Regions from separate parts of the Amycolatopsis sp. NPDC051106 genome, predicted to be linked through region 2. Evidence: riboswitches for the same ligand, from Rfam matches in the RefSeq annotation. Region 2 holds a riboswitch; the other holds the start of a gene.
What was found. A riboswitch is a leader RNA that binds a small molecule or an ion and turns the genes downstream of it on or off. The one in region 2 is predicted to bind thiamine pyrophosphate.

Region 1 (7,047 bases), on a different contig from region 2:
AACAACGCGTTCGTGCTCCCGATCGCGGCGGTCGTGATGTCGCTGGCGCTGCTGCTCCCGCTGGCTTCGGCGATGGCCGGGGCGGACGCGATCGCGGGCGAGACGGCCCACGGCACGTTGCGCGGCTGGCTGATCGCGCCGGTCGGCCGGGGCCGGTTGCTGGCGGTCAAGGCGTTCGGCGTCGCGACGGTGTCGGTGGTCTCGGTGCTGGCGATGTGCGTCACCGGCGTGGTGACCGGGCTGATCATCAACGGGACGGACTCGCTGTTCACGCTGTCCGGCACGACGCTGTCCCTGGGCGGCGCGCTCGCCCGCATCCTGCTGATGGCGGGCTGGGTGGTGCTCCAGCTGTGGGCGGTCGGCGCGGTGGCGCTGGCGATCTCCAGCTGGACCGAGCACCCGATGCTGGTGGTGGCGTCGGTCCTGGCGGCCGACATCGTGTTCACGATCCTCGGGTTCCTGACGTCGCTGGACTGGCTGCACCCGTTCCTGCTGACGAAGGACTGGTCGATGGCGCCGGCGGAGGTTCTGCAAGACCCGATGGGCACCCAGATGCTGGGCGAAGGCGCTTTGCGCGCGGCTTGCTACATCGTGATCGGGCTGTCGCTGGCCTACGCCCGCCTCTCGACCCGCGACGGCTGAGGTTTGTCAAGTTCGCCATCCACAGGTGCCGAGTTGTCCACAGATCTGCGAGTGGCCGGTGTTCCCCAGGCTGGGCCGATAGACTTGGCCTGGGGACGCCCCCCGGGATGGGTGGGGGCTGCTTTCCGGGCGGCTAGCCCACCAAGGCCACACCGTCCGGGTCGAGCTCCAGCTTTACCGCGTCCCCGGCCCGCAGGTCCGATGCCGCCGGGGCTACCGCGTCCACAGTGGACTCCGCCAGCCGCACCACCAGCCGCACGTGCTCGCGCCGGTGTACCGCGGCCACCACTTCTCCGTCCACTCCGGAAGCAGCGACCCGCAGCGCGTGCGGCCGCAACCCCAGCCGCACCGGGCCGTCGGCGACGTCCGGCAGCGCGACGTCACCCAGCGCCGTGTGCGCCAGCCCGCCCGTCACCACGCCGTCCGCGAACGTCGTCACGCCGAGGAACCGGGCCACGTCGTCGTCCGCCGGGTTGCGCCACACGCGCCGGACCGCGCCCTCTTGGCGAACCTCGCCCGCGTCGAGGACCGCGACGCGATCAGCCAGCGTGAACGCCTCCTCCTGGTCGTGCGTCACCAGCAGCGCCGTGATCTTGCTGCGCCGCAACAGGTCCGCCAGGTCGATCGCCAGCTGCTCGCGCAACCCCGCGTCCAAACCGGACAGTGGCTCGTCGAGCAGCAGCAGCCGCGGCTTCGGTGCCAGCGCGCGAGCCAAGGCCACGCGCTGGGCCTGACCGCCCGAAAGCTCCGTCACCCGCCGCCGTTCGAAGCCGGCCAGGCCCACCAAGTCCAGCAGCTCGGCGACGCGCGGGCCCCACGAAGACCGTGGCACGCCGTGCATCCGCAGGCCGAACGCGATGTTGGCGGCGACGTCGCGGTGACCGAACAGCTGGCCGTCCTGGAACACCAGCCCGAACCCGCGCCGGTGCACCGGCACCGCGCCGAGGTCGTCGCCGTCCCAGCTCACCGACCCGCGCGCCGACGGCTCCAGGCCGGTGATCGCGCGCAGCAGCGTCGACTTCCCCGACCCCGACGGGCCGAGCAGCGCCAGCACCTCGCCGTCGGCGATGTCCAGCCGGACGTCGCGGACCGCCGCGAACGATCCGTAGTGGACGGTCAGGTCCCGCACCGACAGCGCCATCAGAACTCTCCCACCCGGCCGCGCGCGGCCCCGAGCCGGTCGATCAGCGCGACCGCCAGCACCGTCACGAGCATCAGCAGCGCGCACGCGGCGTACGCCATCTGGTTGTTCAGCTCACCCGGACGTCCCATCAGCGACGCGATCGCGACCGGCAGCGTCGGCGCGGTCGGCCGCGCGAGGAAGCTCGTCGCGCCGAACTCGCCGAGCGCCACGACGAACCCGAACCCGGCCGCCGCGACCAGCGGGCGCAGGGCCAGCGGCAGGTCGATCTCCCGCCACACCCGCAGCGGGCTCGCGCCCAGCGTCGACGCGGCCTGCCGCAAGCGGACGTCGACCGAGCGCAGCACCGGCAGCACCATCCGCACGATCAGCGGGATGATCACCAGCGCCTGGGCCAGCGGCACCAGGTACGGCGACGTCCGGAGGTCGCCGGGCAGCGCGTCGAGCGTCACCAGGTAGCCGAACCCGACGGTCACCGCGGACACCCCGAGCGGCAGCATCAGCACGGCGTCCATCGTCTCGCCGAGCCCCCGCGCGGACCTCGCGGGCGAGCGCCGCAGCGCCACCAGCACGACGGACGCGAGCACGCCGACGGCCAGCGCGAGCAGCGTCGCGTCGACGGCCACCTTCAGCGAGTTCACCGCGGCGTCCCAGCCGGACACCTGCAGCGCGCCTTTCTCACCGGTGCTCGTGAGGGCCTGGTACCCGGCGAGGCTCCAGCCGTCCGAAGTGGACACCGATTCGACGAGGAGGGCGACAATCGGCGTGAGCAGGAGGGCCAGCACCACGCCCGCGGCGCCGACGACCGTCCATTCACCGCCACGCGGGCGGCGGGTTTTCGCGGCTCCGATCCGGGCGCCGTCCTTCCGCCGCCGGGCCAGTCCGCCAAGCACCAGCGCGGCGACCACGGCCGTGAACTGGATCAGGGAAAGCGCCGCCGCGCCCGAGAGGTCCAGCAGGTCGACGGTCCGCAGGTAGATCTCGGTTTCCAGCGTCCGGTACTTCGCGCCGCCGAGGATGAGGACGACGCCGAAACTGGTGGCGCAGAACAGGAACACCACCGCCGCGGCGGACGCGATCGCGGGCGCCAGCGCGGGCAGCGTCACCGAGCGGAACGCCCGCCACGGCGACGCACCCAGCGCGCGGGCGGCGTCGGTCGTGCGCGAATCCAGCCGCGCCCAGAGCCCGGCGACGGTCCGCGCGACGACGGCGACGTTGAAGAACGCGTTGGCCAGGACGATCGGCAGCACGCCACCGTCCGGCCACAGCGCCCGGAACGCCAGGCCGACGACGACGGTCGGCAGCACGAACGGCACCAGCACCAGCGTCCGCGCGAGGCCGACGCCGGGCAGCTTCACCCGGCCCAACAGGAACGCCACCGGCAGCCCGGCGAGCACGGCCACCAGCGTCGACGCGGCCGCGCTCGCCACCGTGAAACCGGCCAGCTGCCAGGTCCGCGCGTCGCCGAGGACGACGTCGAGCCCACCGGCGGCGAACCCGCGGCCGATGATCGCCAGCACCGGCCAGGCGAAGAACACCACCAGGAACCCGATCGGGGCCAGCCCGAGCAGTGCCAGGCCTAGCCCGCGGGCGGTCCGCGGTGGGGTCAGCGCTTTCCGGGTGGCGGTGTCCCCGGGCGTCACTGCACGAGTGTGCGCCATTCGCCGATCCACTTCTCGCGTCCGGCCTGGACCTGGTCCGCCGTCAGCATCTGCGGCTTCTGCGGCAGCGGCGCCACCTGCGCCCAGCCCGCGGGCAGGTCGACGCCCTGGCGCGCCGGGTAGACGTACATGTTGGCCGCGACGGTCGCCTGGAACTGCTGGGAGAGCAGGAAGTCGACGACCTTGCGCGCGCTCTCGACCTGCTTGCCGTTCGCGAGCACACCCGCGTACTCGACCTGCCGGTAACAGGTGTCGAGCAGCGCCTTGGTGCGCGGCTTGCCGTCGTCGCCGACCTCCGCGGCCGGTGAGGAGGCGTACGAGACGACGATCGGCCGCGGTCCCTTGCCGGACGAGCCGGAGAAGTCCTTGGTGTAGGCCTCTTCCCAGCCGCTGACCACCTTGAGCCCGTTGGCCTTCAGCTTCGTCCAGTAGTCCTTCCAGCCGGCCTCGCCGTACTTCGCGATGGTGCCGAGCAGGAACGCGAGCCCGGGCGAGGCCGTCGCCGGGTCCTCGGCGACCAGCAGGTCCTTGTACTTCGGGTCGGCCAGGTCCTCGTAGGTTTCCGGCGCCGGGATGCCCTTGGTGGTGAAGTAGTTCGTGTCGACGTTGACGCAGACGTCCCCGACGTCGACCGCGGAGAGCCGGTGCTCGGGGTCGACCGCGTAACGCTGCGGCCCGCGATCGGCCTCCGGGCTGGTGTACGGCTCGAAGACGCCCTCCTTGAGCGCGCGCGAAGCGAAGGTCGAGTCGACGCCGTACGCGACGTCGCCGATCGGGTTGGCCTTCGTCAGCACGAGCTTGTTGGTCAGCGAACCGGCGTCGCCCTGCTTGAGCACGGAGACCTTGATGCCCGACTGCTTCTGGAAGGCGTCGAGCACCTCCTGCGGCGCCAGGAAGGAGTCGTGCGTCACGAGGGTGACGGTGGGCGTCTGCTGCGTGCCACCGTCACCGTCCGACAGCGAGCACCCAGCGGCGACGACACTGACGGCGGCGATGGCCGTCGCGGCGCGCACAGCCCTGCTTTTCATCTACCCTCCTGCACTTCACCGGACGAGGAGGGAAAGCCCTCCCTTCGCCGGCATGATCCGGTCAGGTGCGAACGGTCGCGGGTGACCCCGCCTCTCAGCCCGGCTCACCGGACTCCCGTGGCAACCGTGCAGCGTAGTCCAGGACGTTGGACGATGGAGCCATGACGGAAATCTTGAGCGACTCCGAGGCCGACGAACGACTGGGCGCCGGCTGGACGCGTTCCGGAGCGGTGATCTCCCGCGAGGTCGAGCTGGCGAGCTTCCCGCAGGCGATCGAGGTGGTGGACCGCGTCGCGGTGCTGGCCGAGGCGGCTGATCACCACCCCGACATCGACATCCGCTGGCGCACGCTGACGTTCCGGCTCTCGACGCATTCGGCGGGTGGGTTGACGGAGAAGGACTTCTCGCTGGCGGCCGAGATCGACTCGGTGCTCGCCGATCTGTGACCTCGGTAACGCTGAGTGCACCTTTTCGACAGTTTGGCGTCTCTCGGTTACCAGACCTTCGGGAGGGAGACGAGATGACTCAGGCAATCGTGGTCGGTACGGCAGCGTTCGCGACGATGGTCGCGGCAGCGGGCGGTGTGCTGTGGTTCACGGTCCGCTCCCGCCGTCACCCGGACGGCTGAGCGCTGTCGGTGAGTTCGCTCACAGCAGCTAACGAACACCAAGATCAGCGCGCTGAGCAGGCGGAAGCATCGGTTCGGCCCTAGGAAACGCCATGAACAGCACCGCCGCCCTCACGCCCGCCCAGCGCGCCTGGATCAACGCCCTCGCCCCCGCCGTGGTGCTGATCACGATCGCGTTGATGGGCCTCCTCGGCTAGTCGACCCCGTCAACGAGCAGCAGCCGTCGATCGAGCGCCGTCGCCCTGATCTCCAGTGCGGCGGCGTACTCGTCGGAGCGGTACCAGCGCTCGGCGGTGTCGCGATCCGGGAACTCGACGACGACGATCCGCTTGCCCGGCTGGGTTTCCCCTTCGAGCGTGGCCGGGATCGCGCCTCTCGCGAGGTACCGGCCGCCGTGGGCTTCGATCGAAGCCGCGGCGAGCTCGCGGTAGCGCTGCGCCAGGGCTTCGTCGAGGATTTCGACCTCGGAGATCACGTAGGCAGTCACGGCTCCGAGCGTGGCAGAGCGGCTCGCGCCGAGCGTGGTGCTGCCGCTACCCGGCTCAGACGTTGAAGCGGAACTCCACCACGTCGCCGTCGGCCATGACGTAGTCCTTGCCCTCCATGCGGACCTTGCCCGCCGCCCGGGCGGCCGCCATCGAGCCCGCCGCCATCAGGTCTTCGTACGAGACGATCTCCGCCTTGATGAAGCCGCGCTCGAAGTCCGTGTGGATCACGCCCGCCGCCTGGGGGGCCGTCGCGCCCTGGGGGATCGTCCACGCGCGGGACTCCTTCGGGCCCGCCGTCAGGTACGTCTGCAGGCCGAGCGTGTGGAAACCCGCGCGGGCCAGGGAGTACAGGCCCGGCTCCGGCTGGCCGACCGACTCGAGCAGTTCGCGGACCGACTCCTCGTCGTCCAGCTCCAGCAGCTCCGCCTCGACCTTCGCGTCGAGGAACACCGCGTCCGCCGGCGCGACCAGCTTCGTCAGCTCCTCGCGGCGGGCTTCGTCGGTGAGGACACCTTCGTCGGCGTTGAAGACGTACAGGAACGGCTTCGTCGTCAGGAGGCTGTGCTCGCGAAGCAGTTCGAGGTCGACGTCCTTCTGAGCCGAGAAGAGCGTGCGCCCGCTGTCGAGGATCTCCTTCGCCTTCTGCGCGGCCTCGAGCGCGGGCTTCGCTTCCTTCTTGGTCCGCGCTTCCTTCTCCAACCGCCAGACGGCCTTCTCGAGGGTCTGCAGGTCGGCCAGGATCAGCTCGGTGTTGATCGTCTCGATGTCGCTCAGCGGATCGATCCGGCCGTCGACGTGGATCACGTCCGGGTCGTCGAACACGCGGATGACCTGGCAGATCGCGTTGGCCTCACGGATGTTCGCCAGGAACTTGTTGCCCAGCCCGGCACCCTCGGACGCGCCCTTCACGATGCCCGCGATGTCCACGAAGGACACCACGGCCGGGACGATCTTCTCCGACTTGTGCAGCTCGGCCAGCTTGTCCAGCCGCGGGTCCGGCAGCGGCACGACACCGACGTTCGGCTCGATCGTCGCGAACGGGTAGTTCGCGGCGAGCACGTCGTTGCGGGTCAGCGCGTTGAACAGGGTGGACTTGCCGACGTTGGGCAGGCCGACGATACCGAGGGTGAGGCTCACGACCCCGCAGTCTACGTGGCTACCCCGCTCGGGCCCCACGCACCCAACGCCGCGTCGGATTTCCGCCAGCGACCGCGCTGACCTGCTGGCATGCTCGAATCCATGGTCACCGAAACGCTCGCACTCTGGCGCGACGCCGACCGCTGCTACCGCGTGGTCACCGCCCGCGACCCGCGCTTCGACGGCCAGTTCATCATGGCGGTGCGCACCACCGGCATCTACTGCCGGCCGTCCTGCCCGGCCTCGACGCCGAAGGTGCAGAACGTCCGCTTCTTCCCGACGTCGGCGGCCGCGCAGGCCAACGGCTTCCGCGCGTGCCGCC
Region 2 (7,047 bases):
CGGCGATCGACGCCATGCCGGGGATCGCCGCGAGCAGCCCGGAGACGACCTTGCGCATCGACGGCACGACCGAGATCAGCCGCAGCACCCGGAGCACGCGCAGCGACCGCAGGACGGCGAACGGCCCGGTCGCCGGGATCACCGCGATGCCGACGACCAGCAGGTCGAAGACGTTCCAGCTGTCGCGGAAGAACGCGCCGCGGTAGGCGTAGAACTTCGCGAGCAGCTCGGCGACGAAGATGCCGAGCGCGATGTGGTCGAGGGCGTGCAGGAGCGGGCCGTAGCCGTCGACCAGCGACGTCGACGTCTCCATGCCGAGGGTGGCCGCGTTGAACACGATCACGGCGATGATGAAGTTCTGGAAGCGGCGGTCCTCGAGGACCTTCGCCACCCGCTCGCGCCCGGTCAAGGCCACCCCCTGCTCAGTTCAAGGATGAGTAAACGCAGGGATCGTAACCGGGCGAGTGCTCAGCGCTCCTCGGGCGCCAGCCGCCAGAAGGCCGAGACCGGGCCGACCTTGGCGCCCATCGGGTACGCGTGCTCGACCGCGTGCGAGACGAACCACTTGCCGTACCGCGCCGCCTCCACCACGGACATGCCCTTGGCCAGGCCCGCCGTCAGCGCCGACGCCATCGTGTCGCCCGCGCCGTGCGTGTGCGGCGTCGCGTACCGCCGCCCGGGGAGCTCCACGAACGTCGAGCCGTCGAACAGCAGGTCCACGCACTCCGGGTCGGCCTGCAGGTGGCCGCTCTTCACGAGGACATAGCGAGGCCCCATCCGCTGGAGCACCACGGCCGCGGTGTGCATGCCTTCGCGGTCCTTCACGGTCATGCCGGTGAGGAGCCGGACCTCGTCGAGGTTCGGCGTGAGCACCGTCGCGCGGGGGAGCAGCTCGTCGCGCAGAGCGTGCAGGCCGGCGTCGTCGAACAGCGGGTGGCCGTGCATCGAGGCCGCGACCGGGTCGACGACGAACGGGATCTCCTCGTCGCGCCCGATCCCGGCCTGGTCGCACGCGGCGGCGACCGCGTGGATGATCCCGGCCGAGGCCAGCATGCCGGTCTTGGCCGCGCCGACGCCCATGTCCGCCGCGACGGCCTCGATCTGCCCGGCCACGATGTGCGGTGGCAGGTCGGCGCGGTCGTGCACACCCAGGGTGTTCTGCACCGTGACGGCGGTGACGGCGACCAGGCCGTGGACCCCGCAGGTCAGGAAGGTGCGCAGGTCCGCCTGCAACCCGGCGGCGCCGCCGGAGTCCGACCCGGCGATGGTCAACGCCGTAGGAGGGCTCGTGGTCATTCTTTTCCCGACTTCTGGTCTAGGCCAATCGGCCGCTTTGGCTTCATCAACAGTCCACCACGGTGGCACATTGTGTGGGCTACTCACCAGTTCACGGGCGAAGGAGCCTGGATGAAGCTCTTCTCGGCGGCGTTCCTGACAGCAGCTCTCGTGCTCTCCGGGGCGACCGCGGCCAACGCGGACAGCCCGAAGCTCTCCCACGTCACCACGGTCGGCGTGCACAACACGTACGACCCGGCGGCCTACGACTACCTGGCCCGTGCGCTCGACGCCGGGTCGTCGCTGATCGAGCTCGACGTCTGGCCGGACTTCTTCACCCACGAGTGGAAGGTCAGCCACTCGAACCCGTTGGGGAACAACAACAACTGCGTCGCGGCCACCTCGGCGTCGCAGCTGTACTCCGGCGGGAAGAACAAGAACCTCGAGTACTGCCTCGACGACATCCGGATCTGGCTGGCCGCCCACCCCGGGCACACGCCGATCACGCTCAAGCTCGAGATGAAGACCGGCTTCTCGGACAACACGGGCATGGGGCCGGACGAGCTGGACGCGACGTTCCGCTCGCACCTCGGCAGTGTCGCGTTCCGCCCGGCCGAACTGCTCGGGAGCTACGGCACGCTCGACGACGCGGCCAAGGCGGACAACTGGCCGTCCGTGGACGCCTTGCGGGGCCGGGTGCTCACCGAGATCATCCCGGGCACCGTCGAAGAGCAGAACCCGACCGACACGCTGAAGACGGACGTCGAGTACGCGAAGTACCTGGTCGGGCTCAAGAACGCGGGCAAGCTCGGCGACGCGAACATCTTCCCGACCGTGCACGGCGCGGCCGGCGGGGACCCGCGGGACAAGTACACCGCCGACCTCAAGCCGTGGTTCGTCGTGTTCGACGGCGACGCGAACGCGTGGGTGACGCAGACCGGGCCGTGGTGGTACGACGCCAACCACTACTACGTCGTGATGACCGACGGGCAGAACGTCGCGCCCGCCATCGACGCGCACAACCCGACGGTCGACCAGGCCAACCAGCGCGTCGCCGACCTGGCGAAGCAGCACGCGTCGGTGATCACGTCGGACTGGACCGGGCTCACGACGGTGCTGCCCCAGGTGCTCGCCCGGGGTTAGCGGTTCAGCACCCAGAACGGCGAGACCGGACCCACTCCCGCACCCAGCGGGTAGGCCTCCGCCACGCACCTTTCGATGAACTTCTTGCCCGCGGCGACGGCGTCCGGCACTGAGGCGCCTTTTGCCAGCGAAGCCGTGATCGCCGACGCCAAGGTGTCGCCGCCGCCGTGGGTGTTCTCCGTCTGGTACCGCGGCCCGCTGAGGGAGATGTACTCGCGGCCGTCCGACAGCAGGTCCACGCACTCGGCCGTGCCCTGCATGTGGCCGCCCTTGACCAGGACCCAGCGGGACCCGAACTCCAGCAACGCCTCGGCCGCTTCGCGCTGGGAAGCCGCGTCCACGACGGAGATCCCGGTCAGCAGCCGGACTTCGTCCAGGTTCGGCGTGATCAGCGTCGCGCGGGGGAACAGCTCCGTGCGGATCGCCTCCAAGGCGTCTTCCCGCAGCAGCGCGTGGCCCGTCATCGACGCCGCCACCGGGTCGACCACCAGCGGGAAGTCCAGGCCGAGTTCATCGAGGGTCTTCGCGACCGCGCGGATGATCTCGGCGGAAGCCAGCATCCCCGTCTTCGCCGCGTTCACGCCCATGTCGGACGCCACCGCCTTGATCTGCGCGGTGACCACGTCGGCCGGGATCTCCGTGAAACCCTGGACGCCCAGCGAGTTCTGCACGGTGACCGCGGTCAGCGCGACGAGCCCGTGGACGCCGTGCGCGAAGAACGTACGCAGGTCCGCCTGGATGCCCGCACCACCGCCGGAGTCGGAGCCGGCGATGGTGAGGGCGGTCGGCGGAGTCACGGCTGCACCACGGGCAGGTACACCTTGTTGCCGGACTCGGTGAACTCCGCCGATTTCGAAGCCATCCCGGCCTCGATGGCCTCCACAGTGGACAGACCGTGCTCCTCGGCGTACTTGCGGACGTCCTGCGTGATCCGCATCGAGCAGAACTTCGGCCCGCACATCGAGCAGAAGTGCGCGGTCTTGGCCGGCTCGGCGGGCAGCGTCTCGTCGTGGAACGACCGCGCCGTGTCCGGGTCGAGCGAGAGGTTGAACTGGTCGTTCCAGCGGAACTCGAAGCGCGCCTTCGACAGCTCGTCGTCCCACTCCTGGGCGTACGGGTGGCCCTTGGCGAGGTCGGCGGCGTGCGCGGCGATCTTGTAGGTGATCACGCCGGTCTTGACGTCGTCGCGGTTGGGCAGGCCGAGGTGCTCCTTCGGCGTGACGTAACAGAGCATCGCCGTGCCGTACCAGCCGATCTGCGCCGCGCCGATGGCCGACGTGATGTGGTCGTAGCCCGGCGCGATGTCCGTCGCGAGTGGACCGAGGGTGTAGAAAGGTGCTTCGCCGCAGAGCTTTTCCTCGAGCTCGACGTTCTCCTTGATCTTGTGCATCGGCACGTGGCCGGGGCCCTCGATCATCACCTGGACGTCGTGCGAGCGCGCGATGTGCGTCAGCTCGCCGAGGGTTTCCAGCTCGGCGAACTGGGCGCGGTCGTTGGCGTCGGCGATCGAGCCGGGGCGCAGGCCGTCGCCCAGGGAGAACGTGACGTCGTACTGGCGCAGGATCTCGCAGAGTTCCTCGAAGTGCGTGTACAAAAAGGACTCTTGGTGGTGCGCGAGGCACCACGCGGCCATGATCGAGCCACCGCGGCTGACGATCCCGGTGACGCGCCGCGCGGTCAGCGGGATGTAGCGCAGCAGCACGCCGGCGTGCACGGTGACGTAGTCGACACCCTGTTCGCACTGCTCGATGATGGTGTCGCGGTAGATCTCCCACGACAGCTTTTCCGGTTCCCCGTCGACCTTTTCCAGCGCCTGGTAGATCGGCACGGTGCCGACCGGGACCGGCGAGTTGCGGATGATCCACTCGCGCGTCTCGTGGATCCGCTTGCCGGTGGAGAGGTCCATGATCGTGTCGGCGCCCCAGCGGGTCGCCCACACCATCTTGTCGACCTCTTCTTCGACCGACGACCAGACGGCCGAGTTGCCCATGTTGGCGTTGATCTTCACCAGGAAGTTCTTGCCGATGATCATCGGTTCGGTCTCGGGGTGGCGGCGGTTGACCGGGATCACGGCGCGGCCGCTGGCGACCTCCGCGCGCACGAACTCCGGCTCGACGCGCTCGCGGGCGGCGATGTACTCCATTTCCCTGGTGACGACGCCTTGTTTGGCCCAGCCGAGCTGCGTGTTGTGCTCACGGCCGTCGGCCCAGCCGGCGCGCAGCCGGTGGAGTCCACTGTGGACGTCGATCGAAGCTTCCGGATCCGTGTACGGGCCGGAAGTGTCGTAGACGTCGAAGTGTTCGCCGTTCGAGAGGTCGATCCGGCGCGCCGGAACGCGGAGTCCGGATTCGGTCTGGTGGTACACCTTGTGCGAGCCCGTGATCGGGCCGGTCGTGACGGAGACGTGCTTGTTCTCGAGCGTGGTCAACGACTTTCACTCCCTACGCCGGCATTACCCGGTCAGGTTCATGCGGTCGGTGACGCCTGCGAAAACGCAAGTCACCCTCTCAGCCCGCCATGGCGCGAGCTCCCGCGTTGGTGTTGTGCCACCGACCATGCCACGCCGGGGCGACATACTCAAGCCCGCTCACCTCACCCGACCAGTTCGGCCGGGGTCGCGTAGACGTCGACCATGGCTCCGTTGCGCAGCACGGTGATCGGCAGTGCGGTGCCGATCACTTCCGCGAACAGCTGCCGCTGGATGCCCTGCGCGTCCGACACGCGGGTGCGCCCGACGGTCAGCACGAGGTCGCCTGCCTTGAGGCCCGCCCGGTCCGCGGGGCCGCCGGAGACGACTTCGTGCACCCGCAGCCCGGCGCTCTGGCCGGTGCGCCCGGCGACGTCGTCCGGCAGTGGCGCGGGCACGCCGACGACGCCGAGGTACGCGCGCCGCACCCGGCCCTCGACGACGAGCGTGTCGATGATCCGCCGGGTGGTCGTGGTGATCGGCACGGCGAGCCCGAGCCCGAAGCCGGCGACCGCGGTGTTGATCCCGACGACGCGGCCGGCGGAGTCCGCGAGCGCGCCGCCGGAGTTGCCGGGGTTGAGCGCGGCGTCGGTCTGGATGACGTCCTCGATCACGCGGGTGGTCCGGCCTTGCCGCACCGGGAGCGCCCGGCCGAGCGCGCTCACGACGCCGGCGGTGACGGTGCCGGAGAAGCCGAGCGGGCTCCCGACGGCCACGACGAGCTGCCCGACGACGAGCTGGTCGGCATCGCCCAGCCGGGCGGCGGACGGTGTCTCACCCCGCGCCCGCAATACGGCGAGATCGGACAGCGGATCGGCTCCGACGACGTCGAAGGGCACCTCGCTGCCGTCGGCGAAGGTCGCGACGCCTTTTCGGTTGCCGTCCACGACGTGGGCGTTGGTGAGCAGGTGGCCGTCGTCGGCGAAGACGACCGCCGAGCCGCTGCCGCGTGCGAGCCGCACCCCGGCGACGTGCGGGGTGACGGTCTTGGCGACCGTGCTGACGGCGCGCGAGTAGGCGTCCATCGCGTCATCCATGAAGGCACCTCGATTACACCGTTGCAGGTACTACAAGTGTGCGCCCGGTCGAACGGGAAGTCCGTTCGCTGCTGGTGAACCGGCGCCGTGACCGGACCAGTGACGGTCAGTGGTTCACCGGATCGGACCATGCGCGGGTGAAGGATCGGCGAGAGACTTCCAGGCGCTTCTGTAACGGTGCAGAAGTGACTTTCTGTGGGGTTGATATGCGAAAACTCATGTTCGGCGCCCTCGCCGGGCTGCTGGTCACCGGCCTGATCCCGGGGATCGCGGCAGCCGCGGGAGAGGCTCCCGGCGCCCCGGGCGCCCATCCGAGCTGGCTGCCCGCGAACAAGACCGGCTTCGGCACCGCGCACGACCGGTCGAGCAACATCTGGTTCACCCTCCAGGGTGGCCAGATGTCCGAGGTCTACTACCCGGACCTGTCGACGCCGAGCGTCCGGTCGATGAACTTCGTCGTCACGGACGGCCGCAGCTTCGCCGTCGCCGACTACACGGCGAAGTCCCAGCAGGTGCGGCGCACCGACGACGACAGTTTGGTTTACGAGCAGACGATCACCGACGACCAGCACCGCTGGCGCCTGCGCAAGACGTACGTCACCGACCCGGCCGCCACGACGGTGCTGGTGGACGTCGACTTCCAGTCGCTCACCGGGCGGCCGTACCAGCTCTACGCGGTCGCCGATCCGGACCTGACCAACGACGGTTCCGACGACTCGGCCGCGCGGAAGGGCGACGCCGTCACCGCGCAGGACGCCACGAACGCCGCCGCGTTGACCGCGAAGCCGGCTTTCACGAAGACCAGCGTCGGCTACGCGGGCGCGTCCGACGGGAACACACAGCTCACCAAGACCTTCAAGCTCACGACGTACGACTCCGCCGCGAAGGGCAACGTCCTGCTGACCGGGCAGACGAGCGCCGACGGCATCCGGAACCGGCACGTCACCCTCGCCCTCGGCATGGGCGCGAAGGCCGCCGACGCGCTCGGCAGCGCGCAGGCGTCGCAGCGACGCGGCGTCCGTGACATCACGCGCGCGTACGACCGCGGCTGGGAGCAGTACCTGCGCGGGATCAGCAAGCCGCCGTCGTCGCTGAAGACCGACGACGAGCGCGACCTCTACAAGG

Region 1: it holds a riboswitch for thiamine pyrophosphate, as region 2 does, so the genes downstream of both, AB0M83_RS41855 (thiamine ABC transporter substrate-binding protein) here and thiC (phosphomethylpyrimidine synthase ThiC) in region 2, are expected to answer to the same signal.

The regions. Positions count from the first base shown of each region.
Region 1 is NZ_JBFBBQ010000103.1:8,103-15,149, reverse strand. Features, by position in the region: gene AB0M83_RS41870 (ABC transporter permease subunit) at 1-642, shown strand, start outside; gene AB0M83_RS41865 (ABC transporter ATP-binding protein) at 776-1,783, opposite strand; gene AB0M83_RS41860 (iron ABC transporter permease) at 1,783-3,345, opposite strand; gene AB0M83_RS41855 (thiamine ABC transporter substrate-binding protein) at 3,423-4,472, opposite strand; TPP riboswitch at 4,494-4,601, opposite strand; gene AB0M83_RS41850 (4a-hydroxytetrahydrobiopterin dehydratase) at 4,634-4,918, shown strand; gene AB0M83_RS41845 (DUF1330 domain-containing protein) at 5,294-5,587, opposite strand; gene ychF (redox-regulated ATPase YchF) at 5,643-6,725, opposite strand; gene AB0M83_RS41835 (AlkA N-terminal domain-containing protein) at 6,828-7,047, shown strand, end outside.
Region 2 is NZ_JBFBBQ010000156.1:3,861-10,907, forward strand. Features, by position in the region: gene AB0M83_RS47055 (ion transporter) at 1-409, opposite strand, end outside; gene thiD (bifunctional hydroxymethylpyrimidine kinase/phosphomethylpyrimidine kinase) at 469-1,296, opposite strand; gene AB0M83_RS47065 (phosphatidylinositol-specific phospholipase C domain-containing protein) at 1,408-2,418, shown strand; gene thiD (bifunctional hydroxymethylpyrimidine kinase/phosphomethylpyrimidine kinase) at 2,415-3,215, opposite strand; gene thiC (phosphomethylpyrimidine synthase ThiC) at 3,212-4,846, opposite strand; TPP riboswitch at 4,840-4,962, opposite strand; gene AB0M83_RS47080 (trypsin-like peptidase domain-containing protein) at 5,011-5,922, opposite strand; gene AB0M83_RS47085 (glycoside hydrolase family 15 protein) at 6,129-7,047, shown strand, end outside.